Regions from separate parts of the Pseudoalteromonas sp. P1-30 genome, predicted to be linked through region 1. Evidence: predicted binding sites of a transcription regulator. Region 1 holds the regulator's gene; each other region holds the start of a gene.
What was found. The regulator sigma-54, encoded in region 1, starts transcription at its own class of promoters, with help from an activator protein. The targets are predictions, from matches to a motif close to GTTGGCACGNNNNTNGNNT.
Positions count from the first base shown of each region.

Region 2: the regulator sigma-54 is predicted to act here: its motif matches at 1,537-1,555, upstream of AN395_RS19445 (DUF1328 domain-containing protein).
Region 3: the regulator sigma-54 is predicted to act here: its motif matches at 1,434-1,452, upstream of AN395_RS17925 (EF-hand domain-containing protein).
Region 4: the regulator sigma-54 is predicted to act here: its motif matches at 1,185-1,203, upstream of flgJ (flagellar assembly peptidoglycan hydrolase FlgJ).

Region 1 covers NZ_LKBC01000002.1:375,922-379,048, reverse strand. Annotated here, with positions in the region: gene lptA (lipopolysaccharide transport periplasmic protein LptA) at 1-42, shown strand, start outside; gene lptB (LPS export ABC transporter ATP-binding protein) at 39-764, shown strand; gene AN395_RS05185 (RNA polymerase factor sigma-54) at 834-2,333, shown strand; gene hpf (ribosome hibernation promoting factor) at 2,361-2,648, shown strand; gene AN395_RS05175 (PTS sugar transporter subunit IIA) at 2,653-3,105, shown strand; gene rapZ (RNase adapter RapZ) at 3,125-3,127, shown strand, end outside.
Region 2 covers NZ_LKBC01000019.1:35,506-38,632, reverse strand. Annotated here, with positions in the region: gene AN395_RS18170 (aspartate kinase) at 1-124, shown strand, start outside; gene csrA (carbon storage regulator CsrA) at 214-405, shown strand; gene AN395_RS18160 (YcxB family protein) at 456-923, opposite strand; gene AN395_RS18155 (hypothetical protein) at 1,080-1,271, opposite strand; gene AN395_RS19445 (DUF1328 domain-containing protein) at 1,324-1,497, opposite strand; gene AN395_RS18145 (OadG family protein) at 2,026-2,271, shown strand; gene oadA (sodium-extruding oxaloacetate decarboxylase subunit alpha) at 2,281-3,127, shown strand, end outside.
Region 3 covers NZ_LKBC01000018.1:43,456-46,582, forward strand. Annotated here, with positions in the region: gene AN395_RS17915 (TrkH family potassium uptake protein) at 1-375, shown strand, start outside; gene AN395_RS17920 (flagellar brake protein) at 405-1,067, shown strand; gene AN395_RS17925 (EF-hand domain-containing protein) at 1,531-1,743, shown strand; gene AN395_RS17930 (calmodulin-like protein) at 1,873-2,085, shown strand; gene AN395_RS17935 (EF-hand domain-containing protein) at 2,264-2,479, shown strand; gene trkA (Trk system potassium transporter TrkA) at 2,566-3,127, opposite strand, start outside.
Region 4 covers NZ_LKBC01000005.1:36,826-39,952, reverse strand. Annotated here, with positions in the region: gene flgK (flagellar hook-associated protein FlgK) at 1-129, opposite strand, end outside; gene flgJ (flagellar assembly peptidoglycan hydrolase FlgJ) at 131-1,147, opposite strand; gene AN395_RS10530 (flagellar basal body P-ring protein FlgI) at 1,283-2,377, opposite strand; gene flgH (flagellar basal body L-ring protein FlgH) at 2,389-3,072, opposite strand; gene flgG (flagellar basal-body rod protein FlgG) at 3,093-3,127, opposite strand, start outside.

The DNA of each region.
Region 1 (3,127 bases):
GCAAAAATTAAAGAAAAAACAGGTAACGAAGGTCAACCATGAGCACCTTAAAAGCAGAACTATTAGCAAAAAGCTATAAAGGCCGCCAAGTTGTAAAAAATGTAGGCCTTGAGGTAGAAGCCGGCAGCATTGTTGGCTTATTGGGCCCTAATGGCGCAGGTAAAACCACCACCTTTTACATGATTGTAGGATTAGTACCTAGCGACAAAGGTAAAATTTCTATTGATGATAACGACATTACGTTATTACCTATGCACAGCCGCGCCCGCTTAGGCATTGGCTATTTGCCGCAAGAGTCATCAATATTTAGAAAGCTGACAGTTTATCAAAACCTAATGGCGATTTTAGAAACGCGTAAAGAGCTCAATAAAGCCGCGCGAGAAGAAACGCTTAACAACTTACTTGATGAATTTAGTATTCAGCATATTCGCGATAGCCAAGGTATGGCGCTTTCTGGTGGTGAACGCCGCCGTGTAGAAATTGCCAGAGCACTGGCAGCGAACCCTAAATTTATTTTATTGGATGAGCCTTTTGCTGGTGTTGATCCGATTTCAGTGTTAGATATAAAGAAAATAATAGAACATCTTAAAAACCGTGGCATTGGCGTATTAATTACCGATCACAATGTAAGAGAAACCCTTGATGTTTGTGAAAAAGCCTACATTGTTTCTCATGGGGAGCTAATTGCATCTGGCACCCCAGAACACGTATTAAATGACAAAACTGTACGCGATGTTTATTTAGGCGAGCAATTTAGGCTGTAACATTTAAGCCACACCTACAAGCATCTGCTAATATTAATTATAACAACATAAAAGGATTGTTAGAGATACATGAGGCAATCATTACAGCTGCGCATGGGCCAGCAACTTACAATGACTCCACAATTGCAACAAGCGATTCGCTTGCTGCAGCTCAGTACATTGGATCTCCAGCAAGAAATACAAGAAGCACTTGATAGCAACCCGCTATTAGAAGTAGAAGAGCAAGATTACACGGAAGAGTCGGCTGGAAAAAATGAACAAAAAGCAGATACGGATGATGTAACCGTAAGCGCATCGGCTGACGATACAACCAGCGAGTACGAGCAAGACAGTGGCGAAGCTTTAAATAAAGACACCGTTAGCGATGATATGGCAATGGATGTAACTTGGGATGAGTACATGAGCGCAGCCCCTGCTGCATCCTCAGGCCCAATGCCAGAAGATGAGTCTATTTATCAAGGTGCCTCTACTGAAACGCTACATGAGTATTTAATGTGGCAGCTTCAGCTTACTCCTTTTAGCCCAACAGACGAAGCCATTGCTATTGCCATTGTAGAAGCTGTAGATGACTCGGGTATTTTAACGCTAAGTTGTGAAGAAATTTTAGAAAGCTTTAACCAAGAAAACGATGACGAAGTTGAAGTTGAACTTGATGAAATAGAAGCCGTTTTAAAGCGTATTCAGTTATTTGACCCTGTAGGTATAGCCGCTCGCAGTTTACAAGAGTGCTTGTGTATTCAGCTAAACCAGTTTGATAAAGACACCCCTTTTATAGAACAAACTAAAATGATCTTAACCGATCACATTGATCTATTAGCGGCACGCGACTATCGTACATTAATGAAAAAGACTAAGCTTAAAGAAGACGAGCTTAAAGAGGTCATGACCCTAATACATACCCTCAACCCAAAACCTGCAGATACAATAGTAAGGGAAGAGTCGGAGTATGTAATACCAGATGTATCGGTTAAAAAAATAAAAGGCCGCTGGGTGGTAGAGCTAAACCCAGATAGCATGCCAAAAATACGCGTAAATAGTCAGTACGCGGCTATGTCACGTACCGTAAAATCAAGTGGTGATAGCCAGTTTATTCGCTCTCACTTACAAGAAGCTAAATGGTTTATAAAAAGCCTTGAAAGCAGAAACGACACGCTGCTTAAGGTAACAAACTGTATTGTAAAACAGCAACAGGCATTTTTTGAACATGGCCCAGAAGCCATGAAGCCAATGGTTTTAAACGATGTTGCTGAAATGGTAGAAATGCATGAATCGACAATTTCGCGTGTTACTACGCAAAAATATATGCATACGCCACGTGGTATTTTTGAGCTTAAGTATTTTTTCTCAAGCCACGTAAGCACTGAAAACGGCGGCGAGTGTTCATCAACCGCAATACGTGCCCTAATTAAAAAGCTAATTGCCGCGGAAAACTCAGCTAAACCATTGAGTGATAGTAAAATTGCGGATATATTGGCAGAGCAAGGAATTAAAGTAGCTAGACGCACAATAGCAAAATACCGTGAATCGCTAGCTATTCCACCGTCAAATCAGAGAAAGAGTTTGATATAAGACGTAAAAAACAAAGAGGAAATGCTTATGCAACTAAACCTAACTGGTCGTCACGTAGAAGTAACTGATTCACTTAGAGACTATGTAAATAATAAATTTGCAAAGCTAGAAAGGCACTCAGATCATATTAGCAATGTGCATGTCATTCTCGATGTAGAAAAACTCAACCAAAAAGCAGAAGCGACTATTCATGTAAGTGGCGCAGATTTATTTGCCTCAACAGAGCACCAAGATATGTATGCCGCTATAGACTCGTTGATTGACAAGCTCGATCGTCAAGTCATAAAACATAAAGAGAAGCTTGCTAGACACTAATATTATGAAATTAAGTACATTAGTATGCCAGGACTGCAGCAAAGCTGCGGTCCTTTTTAGTAGTAAAAAAAGAATTTTAGAGTTTATCAGTGAGCTTGCTCATGAAAAGCTCCCCTACTTACCACAACAAGATATTCTTAATGCGCTGGCAAGCAGAGAAAAGCTAGGCAGTACTGGCATTGGCCGGGGGATCGCCATTCCTCATGGCAGAATGGGTGGCGTAGAAGAGCCGCTGGCTTTAGTACTTGTTAGCGACACGCCTGTTAACTTTGACGCTATTGATAACTGCCCTGTTGATATTTTTGTTGCACTCATCGTACCAGATGGCGATAACCAACAGCACCTAAAGACTCTGGCAACCATAGCTGATAAACTGAGCAACAAAGAATTTTGTAAACAGCTGCGCAGTGCTAAAACCGATGCAGAGCTGTACCAAGTAATTGTTGATCAATCGTAGTAAATACTAAGGGCTATAAATG
Region 2 (3,127 bases), on a different contig from region 1:
AGAAGGCATACACATAGTTTTAGTATCGACGTCTGAAATCAAGGTATCGGTTTTAATTGACGAGAAGTATTTAGAACTAGCAGTAAGAGCGTTACACTCAGAATTTTTAACAGAAAATGGATAGTTTGGGAGTTTTTACTTACTTTTCAATCAATTTTTCATTAAAATGGTCAAGCGGAATCTTATAATTTATTGGAACATGGGAGCAAGAGAATGCTAATACTAACTCGTAGAGTAGGTGAAACCCTAATGATTGGTGACGAAGTAACTGTTACTGTATTAGGTGTTAAAGGAAATCAAGTTCGAATTGGTGTTAACGCACCTAAAGACGTTTCAGTGCATCGTGAAGAGATTTACATGCGTATACAAGCTGAAAAGTCTAACCCTAATCCGGGCAATGCTTAATCAACACTTATACTTAGCTGAGTAATGCACTTAGCTATACCAAAAGCCACTCACTGAGTGGCTTTTTTGTTTATAAAATCGCGCATTTCATCGGTTAATACACTGCTAGAAATATATTGCATACCTTTATTATGGTGCACTAAGTAGCCGTGGTTAGTTTTAATAATATGGGTTATTTCTGCCCACTTAAATGTATGGCTTTTATAGTGGTTTTCGGTGCTAATAGCGTCATCGGTAAACGAAAGAGTAACCGTTGAGCCCGAAGCACGACTAAACATTTGGCGCGTAACCCACCAAGGCCTGCGGTAATAAAAGGCAACGCATTCTAATACACCTAGCATTATTAAAAATGTACCTAGGTAATGATCGTCCATAGCGTAAATACTAATTAAACCTAAGCACACCAGTAATGCCAGCAAAAAATACTTTGGCTTGGCTGCTTTACTATAAGAGTGGGACTCGTCAAAGCATTCGTAGTAGTAGGGTTTATCGAGTGTGTAAGTGGTGGTCAGTGCCATAATTGCTAATAAGTAATAGTTTTCGCTATTTTAACAAGCTAGCGTAAAAATCACACCCGTTAATGTAGGCTATGCATTATAAGAGTTAGAAGCCCCTTTTTATTAGCGCACAAAAAAACGGCTTATTAAAAGCCGTTTTTTACGTTACCAAACAGATTAACAGTTAGTTTCTTCTGCGTTAACGCCTTCTTTTACATTTTCACATGCATCTTCAACAGAGTTTTGCACGTCAGTTACTGCTTCATCAATACGCTCACCTGCTTCTTCTGCGTGGTTGTCTTCACAACCCATCATAAAGAAACCTGCAAATACGGCGATTAGTGCTGCTTTTAAAGTTGTTGAGTTCATAATGTAATTCCTTGTATATGTTGATTGTTTAGTGTTTTAAGTATGTTAGTAGCTACCTGGGCGATTTACCGCGCAGCGCACCTGAAACTAAAGAAATCACTAAAAGTACTAAAAAGATAAAGAATATAATTTTTGCTATACCAGCTGCGGCACCTGCGATACCACCAAAACCTAACACTGCAGCGATTAAAGCAATAACTAAAAATGTAATTGTCCAGCGTAACATTGTTTTCTCCTTGGTTATCAAATTCGTTCGAAAGTAATAATGCCAGTTGCGTGCCAGAGTTTAATTTTATTATTTTTCAATATGTTATGGTTTTTGGGGCGAAGATTATAAATTTAGGATTGGTAAGTTTTACGTTTAACGATGTAACTTATTCACACTATTGTAAAGAGAGTAAAAAAATAAATATTTTTTTCGCGCTGCTTTACTAGTCTTGGTAAGACCAATTTACATTTTAGCCCAAACTGATTTTTTACCTGCCGTTTAACTTACTATTTTTTATGGTTTTTAAGTTATTTTGGGTTTAACCATATAACCTTTGCCTATAACGGTTATTTTTATCATCTATATCTAAGCCAATTTAACCCAGTATTAGCTATGTTAACTATTGTGGCTGTATGTTAGTTTAATTTTAATTGGTTTTACCAATTGACAGGTGGTGGACAAAGTTAAAAGTTTTGTTATCATTCGGTGAATAATTATTTAAATAAAGCGGTTTTTTATATCGCTATATAGTGCAGGGGGAGAAAAATGGATATAGGAGCTGTACTCACAACCGCAGGTAGCTTGATGCTTACGGGCATGGTGGGCGTGTTTGTATTTCTTTCAATATTGATTGGTGCTGTGTCACTCATGTCTAACTTGGTTGCTCGTTTTGACGAGGCTGAAGTTGCAATACCGGTTAAATCACCATCTTTAAAATCTCAAGGTGTGCCAAACGAGCACATCGCTGCTATTAGTGCTGCCATTGCTCAGTACAAATCAAATAATAAATAAGAGGCACACATGGCTAAATTAAAATTAACAGAACTTGTTTTACGCGATGCTCATCAGTCTTTACTTGCAACCCGTATGCGCTTAGATGACATGCTCCCTATTGCTAACAAACTTGATGATGCCGGTTATTGGTCTATTGAGTCGTGGGGCGGCGCTACGTTTGACTCGTGTATTCGTTATTTAGGTGAAGATCCGTGGGAGCGTATTCGTGCCCTTAAAAAAGCTATGCCGAATACTAAACAGCAAATGTTATTGCGCGGGCAAAATTTATTGGGTTACCGCCACTATGCCGATGACGTGGTAGAAAAGTTTGTAGAGCGTGCCCACAAAAATGGTGTAGATGTATTTCGTATTTTTGACGCCATGAACGATGTACGTAACTTAGAAACGGCAATTAAAGCGGCTGTAAAAGTAGGAGCGCACGCGCAAGGTACTATCTCTTATACTGTAAGCCCAGTGCATACCCTAGATATGTGGTTAACCCTTGCAAAACAGCTAGAGGATTTAGGTTGTCACTCTATTTGTATTAAAGATATGGCAGGCTTATTAAAACCATACGATGCAGAGCAACTTATTAAAGGGCTAAAAGAAACCGTTTCTATCCCTATTGCTATGCAGTGCCATGCAACCACAGGTTTAAGTACAGCTACGTATCAAAAAGCCATTGATGCAGGTATTGATATGCTTGATACCGCAATTTCTTCAATGAGTATGACTTATGGTCATTCAGCTACAGAAACCATTGTAGCGATTGTTGAAGGTACGCCCCGCGATACCGAATTAGATTTAAACCAGCTAGAAGAAATAGCGGCTTACTTTAGAGATGTACGTAAAAAGTACGCTGCCTTTGAGGGGA
Region 3 (3,127 bases), on a different contig from region 1:
TTTTTACTTTACCTACAAGGCATACGTGAGCTTAACCGCTTAGTGCACCCACGTGCTATATACTCTATTAAGCTTGGTCGTAAAGCCCTGCCCGATAAAGTAGTTGAAGCGGTTTGGGGGTTTTTCTCAGCGTACGCATTGGTGTTTATTATTATAATGTTGGCGCTAATGGGAACTGGCATGGACAACATTACCGCGTTCTCTGCTACGGCGGCGTGTTTAAATAATTTAGGCCCAGGCTTAGGTGATGTTGCCTCGCATTATGGGGCGGTGAGCGATGGTGCCAAATGGCTATTAACCATTGCCATGGTATTTGGTCGCTTAGAAATATTCACCTTACTCGTGCTATTTACGCCGACCTTTTGGCGTGGGTAATAATATACAAATGATGCTTAGGAACAGGCATGCCACATTCTAATTTAGATAAATTACACCAGTTAACAACAGGACGATTGGTCGACTTGGAAATTGTTACGCCTACCAGTAGTAAACGCGTGAAAACAGAGTTTATTGGCTTGCTAGAAAATAAATTTATTATTTTAAATTACCCAAGTTCAAAGCGTTTAGCTGCTGCAAGTGATTACCTACGAGACGGTGTAATGGTGGTGGTAAGAGCGGTTATAGAAGGCAGTGGCGGACAAGTAATAGCATTTAGGCAGCAGCTTATGTCGGTTGCCTCACACCCTGCTAGGCTCATTTTTATTAATTACCCTACGCAAGTGCAGTTATTTGCATTGCGCGCGCAAACACGCATACCTACCTTATTACCTGCAAAATTAACTCTCAGTGACGATAGAGTACTTGAAGGGGTGATTAAAGACATCTCGCTTACCGGGGTGATGTTTGATGTACGCGGCGATCAAAACGATGAAAATATTAAAGATATGCAATGCACGGTGACGGTTGATACCAACAATAAAGCATTTACTGGCGAAATATGCAGTGTAAAAGAACACGCCGCAGGAGTTAATTGTGGTATTAAACTTCTAGCCAGTGAAGATGAAATGAAGGCGTTTATGAAAGAGCATTTTATCGATCCCGCGATGCTTGAGTTGCCATTAGAATAGGCACTTTCGCTTAATAGCAACAAATGGCCATTTTTTACTTGAGTGGCAGTCATATTTTTTAAAACTTCACAAAATATTTTTTATTTTCTATAAAAATCAGCAGTATAGATTAGTTTTACGAGTGAGTTATTTTAATACGTTAGCTCCCCTCACGGCTAAAATTTAGTCTCTTTTTTCGATAAAACTTCATTCTTACAATTTACACCGAAAATTGTAGCTTTTTTCTCTTATGTAACTAGCTGTTTCTATTGCATTTAAAAACTTAGCTTTACCCTTTGTTGCTAGTTTGCAACATAAAACCCCCGCAAATTTATCAAAAATAGCCAAGCTCTCATTTAACTGATTGAAATTAATGAACTTTTAAAACTTGGCATTCAAGTTGTAATAGTCTGGCTGTACTGAACAATAACGTGATTTAAAGTAAAACACTTAATCGCACACATATACTTGAAGGAATTATATTATGAAAAGCATTAATAAAACTTTAGCACTTATCGCCCTTGCTTCATCATCAGCGGCATTTGCAGCAACCGATTTTGATACGTTAGATGTAGATGGCAGCGGCACGATTAGCAAATCAGAGGCATCAATTGATGCAAAACTGATGAGCATGTTCTCAGAATTAGATACTGACCAAGATGGTGAGCTATCAAAAGAAGAATTTTCAGAAGCTTAAAGTGTGGTAACAATCCTGAGTTGCCAATGACAACCTAAGTAGGCAAGGGAGCTTACGAAAAAGGATTACAAGGATTGCGTACATCACGTAGTGAACTTAACTAATTTGTTTATATTGAAGGATTAAATTATGAAGCATTTAAATAAAGCACTCGCATTTATGGCTATTGCCTCTTCTTCTGCTGCCTTTGCAGGGACTGATTTTGACACGCTAGATGTAGATGGCAATGGCGCCATTAGCCAAGCGGAAGCATCGGTGGATGCGGATTTAATGGCTGAGTTTGTTGAGCTTGATACCGATGGAAATGGCGAGCTTTCAAAGCAAGAGTTCTCTAAATACTAGGGTGTGATGATCTTTGCCAATTGAGCGCAGGGCAGCGCATGTTCACTTAGCAAAGAGTCATTTGCTCTAATCCAATGTGCATTAAAACTTAATAATGCACATTGGCAAAAGCACTTTTTAGTTAATTTTTAAACCCATGGATCTTAGAAAAGGATTTCCTCTTAATTAGGACACAACTATGAAAACATTAAATACAGCACTTGCCGTTATCGTATTAGCTTCTTCATCAGCGGCGTATGCTGCAGTCAACTTTGCCTCGTTTGATGCCGATGGTGATGGTGCAATTTCAAAGCAAGAAGCGCAGGTAAATTCACAGCTAGTGAAGATTTTTGACCAGCTAGATACTGATGGTAATGGTGAAATTTCTGAGCAAGAGTTTTCAAAAGTACAGTAATTAGTAAGCTGCTAAGCAGGGTTGCCTAGCATTAAAAAAACATACTCCACTAAAGCCGCCTTAGTCAGCGGCTTTTTTGTGTTTAACTATAAAAATATAGCGCTAACTTGGAATAGCTTTTCTACTACGTTGATATGCTTTTTATCGATTAAAAACATAATAACGTGATCACCAGACATAATAACGGTGTCGTCGTGGGCAATCAGTACGTCGTCATTACGTACAATAGCGCCAATCGTTGTACCTGCAGGTAGCTTGATATCGGCAATCGCACGGCCAACTACTTTTGATGTGTTTTCATCGCCGTGGGCAACGGCTTCAATGGCCTCTGCCGCTCCTTTACGTAACGAGTACACATTAACAATATCGCCACGGCGTACGTGTGTAAGTAGCGCCGAAATAGTTGCTTGTTGTGGTGATATAGCAATATCTATTTCACCCCCTTGCACTAAATCTACATACGCACCACGCTGAATAAGCACCATGGTTTTTTGTGCGCCCATGCGTTTTGCAAGCATGGCCGACATTATATTTGCTTCATCGTCGTTGGTTACAGCAATAAACACATCAACTTGTTCTATGTGCTCTTCAGATAGTAGTTCTTGGTCTGAGGCGTCTCCACAAAACACGACGGTGTTATCTAGCATT
Region 4 (3,127 bases), on a different contig from region 1:
GGTAAATTCAGTGCGCTCACGTACGTAGCCTTCTGTATTTACATTGGTGATGTTTTTACTGGTCGTTTGCAACAGCTCAGAGCTTGAACGCACCCCAGCACTGGCAATATTTAATAAACTAAACGACATATTACTTCACTCCTTGGGTAAACGCGCTTGTTGCAATATTTTTAAGCTCACTGCTATTTAGCACTTTTTTTATTTTACTCGCGTAATTAGGATCGGTTGCATAGCCTGCTTTTTGTAGCGAATCTAAAAATTCGTTTGGCTGTGCTGTTTTTTGTAATGCTTCTTCGTAGCGTGGGTTTTGCGTTAAAAAATCGACAAAGTCGTTCACGCTTTCTTTTATAGAATCGTAAGCTCTAAAACTTGCTTGCTTTTTAACAGGGGTACCTTGCTCAAATTCAAGCGTTACTTTACTTGCTTTATCGCCTTCCCAGCTTTTATCTGATTTAATATTGAACAGGTTATTTGAGCTATTCCCGTCGCTTTTATTAATAATATGCTTACCCCAACCAGTCTCAAGTGCCGCTTGGGCCACCATTACTGCAGGGTTTAAACCAATTTTTTCGGCCGCTGTTTTAGCATGCTCCCACACTGCACTAACAAACTCTTCAGCATTATTAAACGACGACTGCTGTGTAGGCTGTGTTGTGGTTTTAGTTTGTGTTGCCGCACTGCTGACTGCTGAGTCATCTTTATTTGCTTGCTTTACACTGTGCACCTTTTCATGAGGCAGTTCAGAGCCTGCGCGTTTATCACTGATAAAGTCGTTGGTTGTTCTTAACACTGAGCCAGGCATAAAGTTTTCAGCCTCTGGAGAGAGCTGCTGCACAATTAAATCAGCCAAGCCCAAAGACCCATTTGATGAAAGCTCAGAAGAGAGCTGCTGATCGTGCATTTCTTCAAAAAACTTTACACCGCTTGAGTTAAACGGGCTGTCTTCATCTTCAAATGCTTCGTTGGCTTTACGCATCCCTTTTAGAAGCATTTGTGTAAAAATAGCTTCAAATTGTGCCGCTGCTTTTTTTAGCGCCGCTTTAGAGGCATCAGTAGATGCATCACCGCTATTTAAAGCGTCTTGACGTAAAGTATTAAGATTACTTAAATCAAAAAAGTTTTGCTTATCGAGGTGATTTGTTTCCATCAGCTTTTTGACACAAAAATGAATAATGCTTTAAGAAATGCAAAAATTAAGCCAAAGAAAGGTAAACAGTAAAAAGCTTAAGTACCTTTTGAGTACTTAAGCTTTATGTAGAAGGGTAAATATTCTTAAAAATAATTAAATAACAACAAGCTGTCCGTTAATTGCACCCGCTTCTTTAAGCGCTTCTAAAATAGCCATTAGGTCTCCAGGTGCTGCGCCTACTTCATTTATAGCACGCACTAAGTCATCTAAGCTAACGCCGGGGTTAAATACAAACGCACGAGAATCATCTTGATTAACGTCAATAATACTTTGCTGTGTAACAACAGTTTCGCCTTCTGCTAACGGATTAGGCTGCGTTACATTTTGCTGTTCAGCAATTGTGACTGTTAGGCCGCCATGGGTTATTGCCGCAGGCTGTAGCTTCACATTTTTGCCAATGACAATCGTTCCCGTACGTGAATTAACAATAATCTTGGCTGAGGTATCAGCAGGCTTAAACTCTAGGTTTTCAAGCGTTGATAAATAAGACACTCGTTGCGATGCATCACGTGGCGCAATAACGCGTACTGAGGCAGCGTCAATAGCTTGTGCACTATTAGGGCCTACCAAATTGTTAATTGTTGCTTCTAAACGTTTTGCCGTTGTAAAGTCAGGGCGGTTTAAGTTAAAAGTAATGTAGTCGCCTTGCATAAAAGGGCTTTTAACTTCGCGCTCAACAGTGGCTCCGTTAGGTACGCGGCCAACCGTCGGGGTGTTAATGACCACTTTACTGCCATCTAGCCCTTGTGCTCCTAAACCACCCACAATTAGGCTACCTTGTGCTATAGCGTATACGTTTCCATCCACCCCTTTTAAGAAAGTTTGTAACAAGGTGCCGCCACGTAAACTGCCTGCACTGCCAATAGAAGATACCGTAATATCAATTGTTTGACCCGGCTTTCTAAACGGCGGAAGCTCAGCGTGGACTGCCACTGCTGCTACGTTTTTAATTTTAGGGCTTTGTGTTGAAGGCAGCGTAATACCAAAACTGTTTAGCATGCCTCTAAAACTTTGTTGTGTGTAAGAGTTTTGCTCCCCTGTACCAGGTAGCCCCACCACTAAACCATAGCCTACCAATTGGTTAGCACGTACACCTTCAACCATAGAGACATCTTTTATACGCTCGGCGCTGGCAGAAAATTGCCAGCCTAGCAGTATGATCAAAATAAACGCTTTAATGCTATTCATACTACTATCCTCTAAAACGGAAATAACGAGCTACTAAAGAAACGTGTTAACCACCCTGGGCTTTGCGCTTCTTGTGTTTGTCCTTTACCTGAATATTGAATTCGGGCATTGGCAATTCTATTCGACTCAACCGTGTTATCGGCGCTTACATCTTGCGGACGTACAAGGCCTTCGAGCCTAATAAACTCTTCGCCGGTGTTAAGTGTTAGCCATTTTTCACCACGAATAACTAAGTTACCATTGGGTAAAACACGCATAACATTCACCGAGATGTCGCCCACTAAGCTGTTTGACTGATTTGATTTAGAGTCACCGGTAAATGATGAATCACTACCAATGCCAAACTGAATACTGTCGCCACCTATATTGACTGGTAAACCACCTAACCCAATAACGGGGTCTAGGCTGGCTTCGGTTTCTTTATCGGTTTCGGTTTTAGCGGCTTTTGTAGCTTGTGTTGACTCTTCAAGCTTAACGGTAATTATATCGCCGGTTCTAAGTGCTTTTTTGTCTGAATACAAATCATTAAATGTATTGGTGTTAAACAACGAACCCGTTGCAACAACAGGCTCTGCTACAGGCTCTGGGTACATGGGTGCGTAGTAGGGGTCATCTTGAACCACTTCACTATTTTGCGTAGAAACACAGCCACTTAAAAATAAGGTGCCTGCTGCAAATAAAATAACATTACGCATAACTATCCCCTTGTGCACGGTTATAACTGTTGATTGATGTAGCTCATCATTTCGT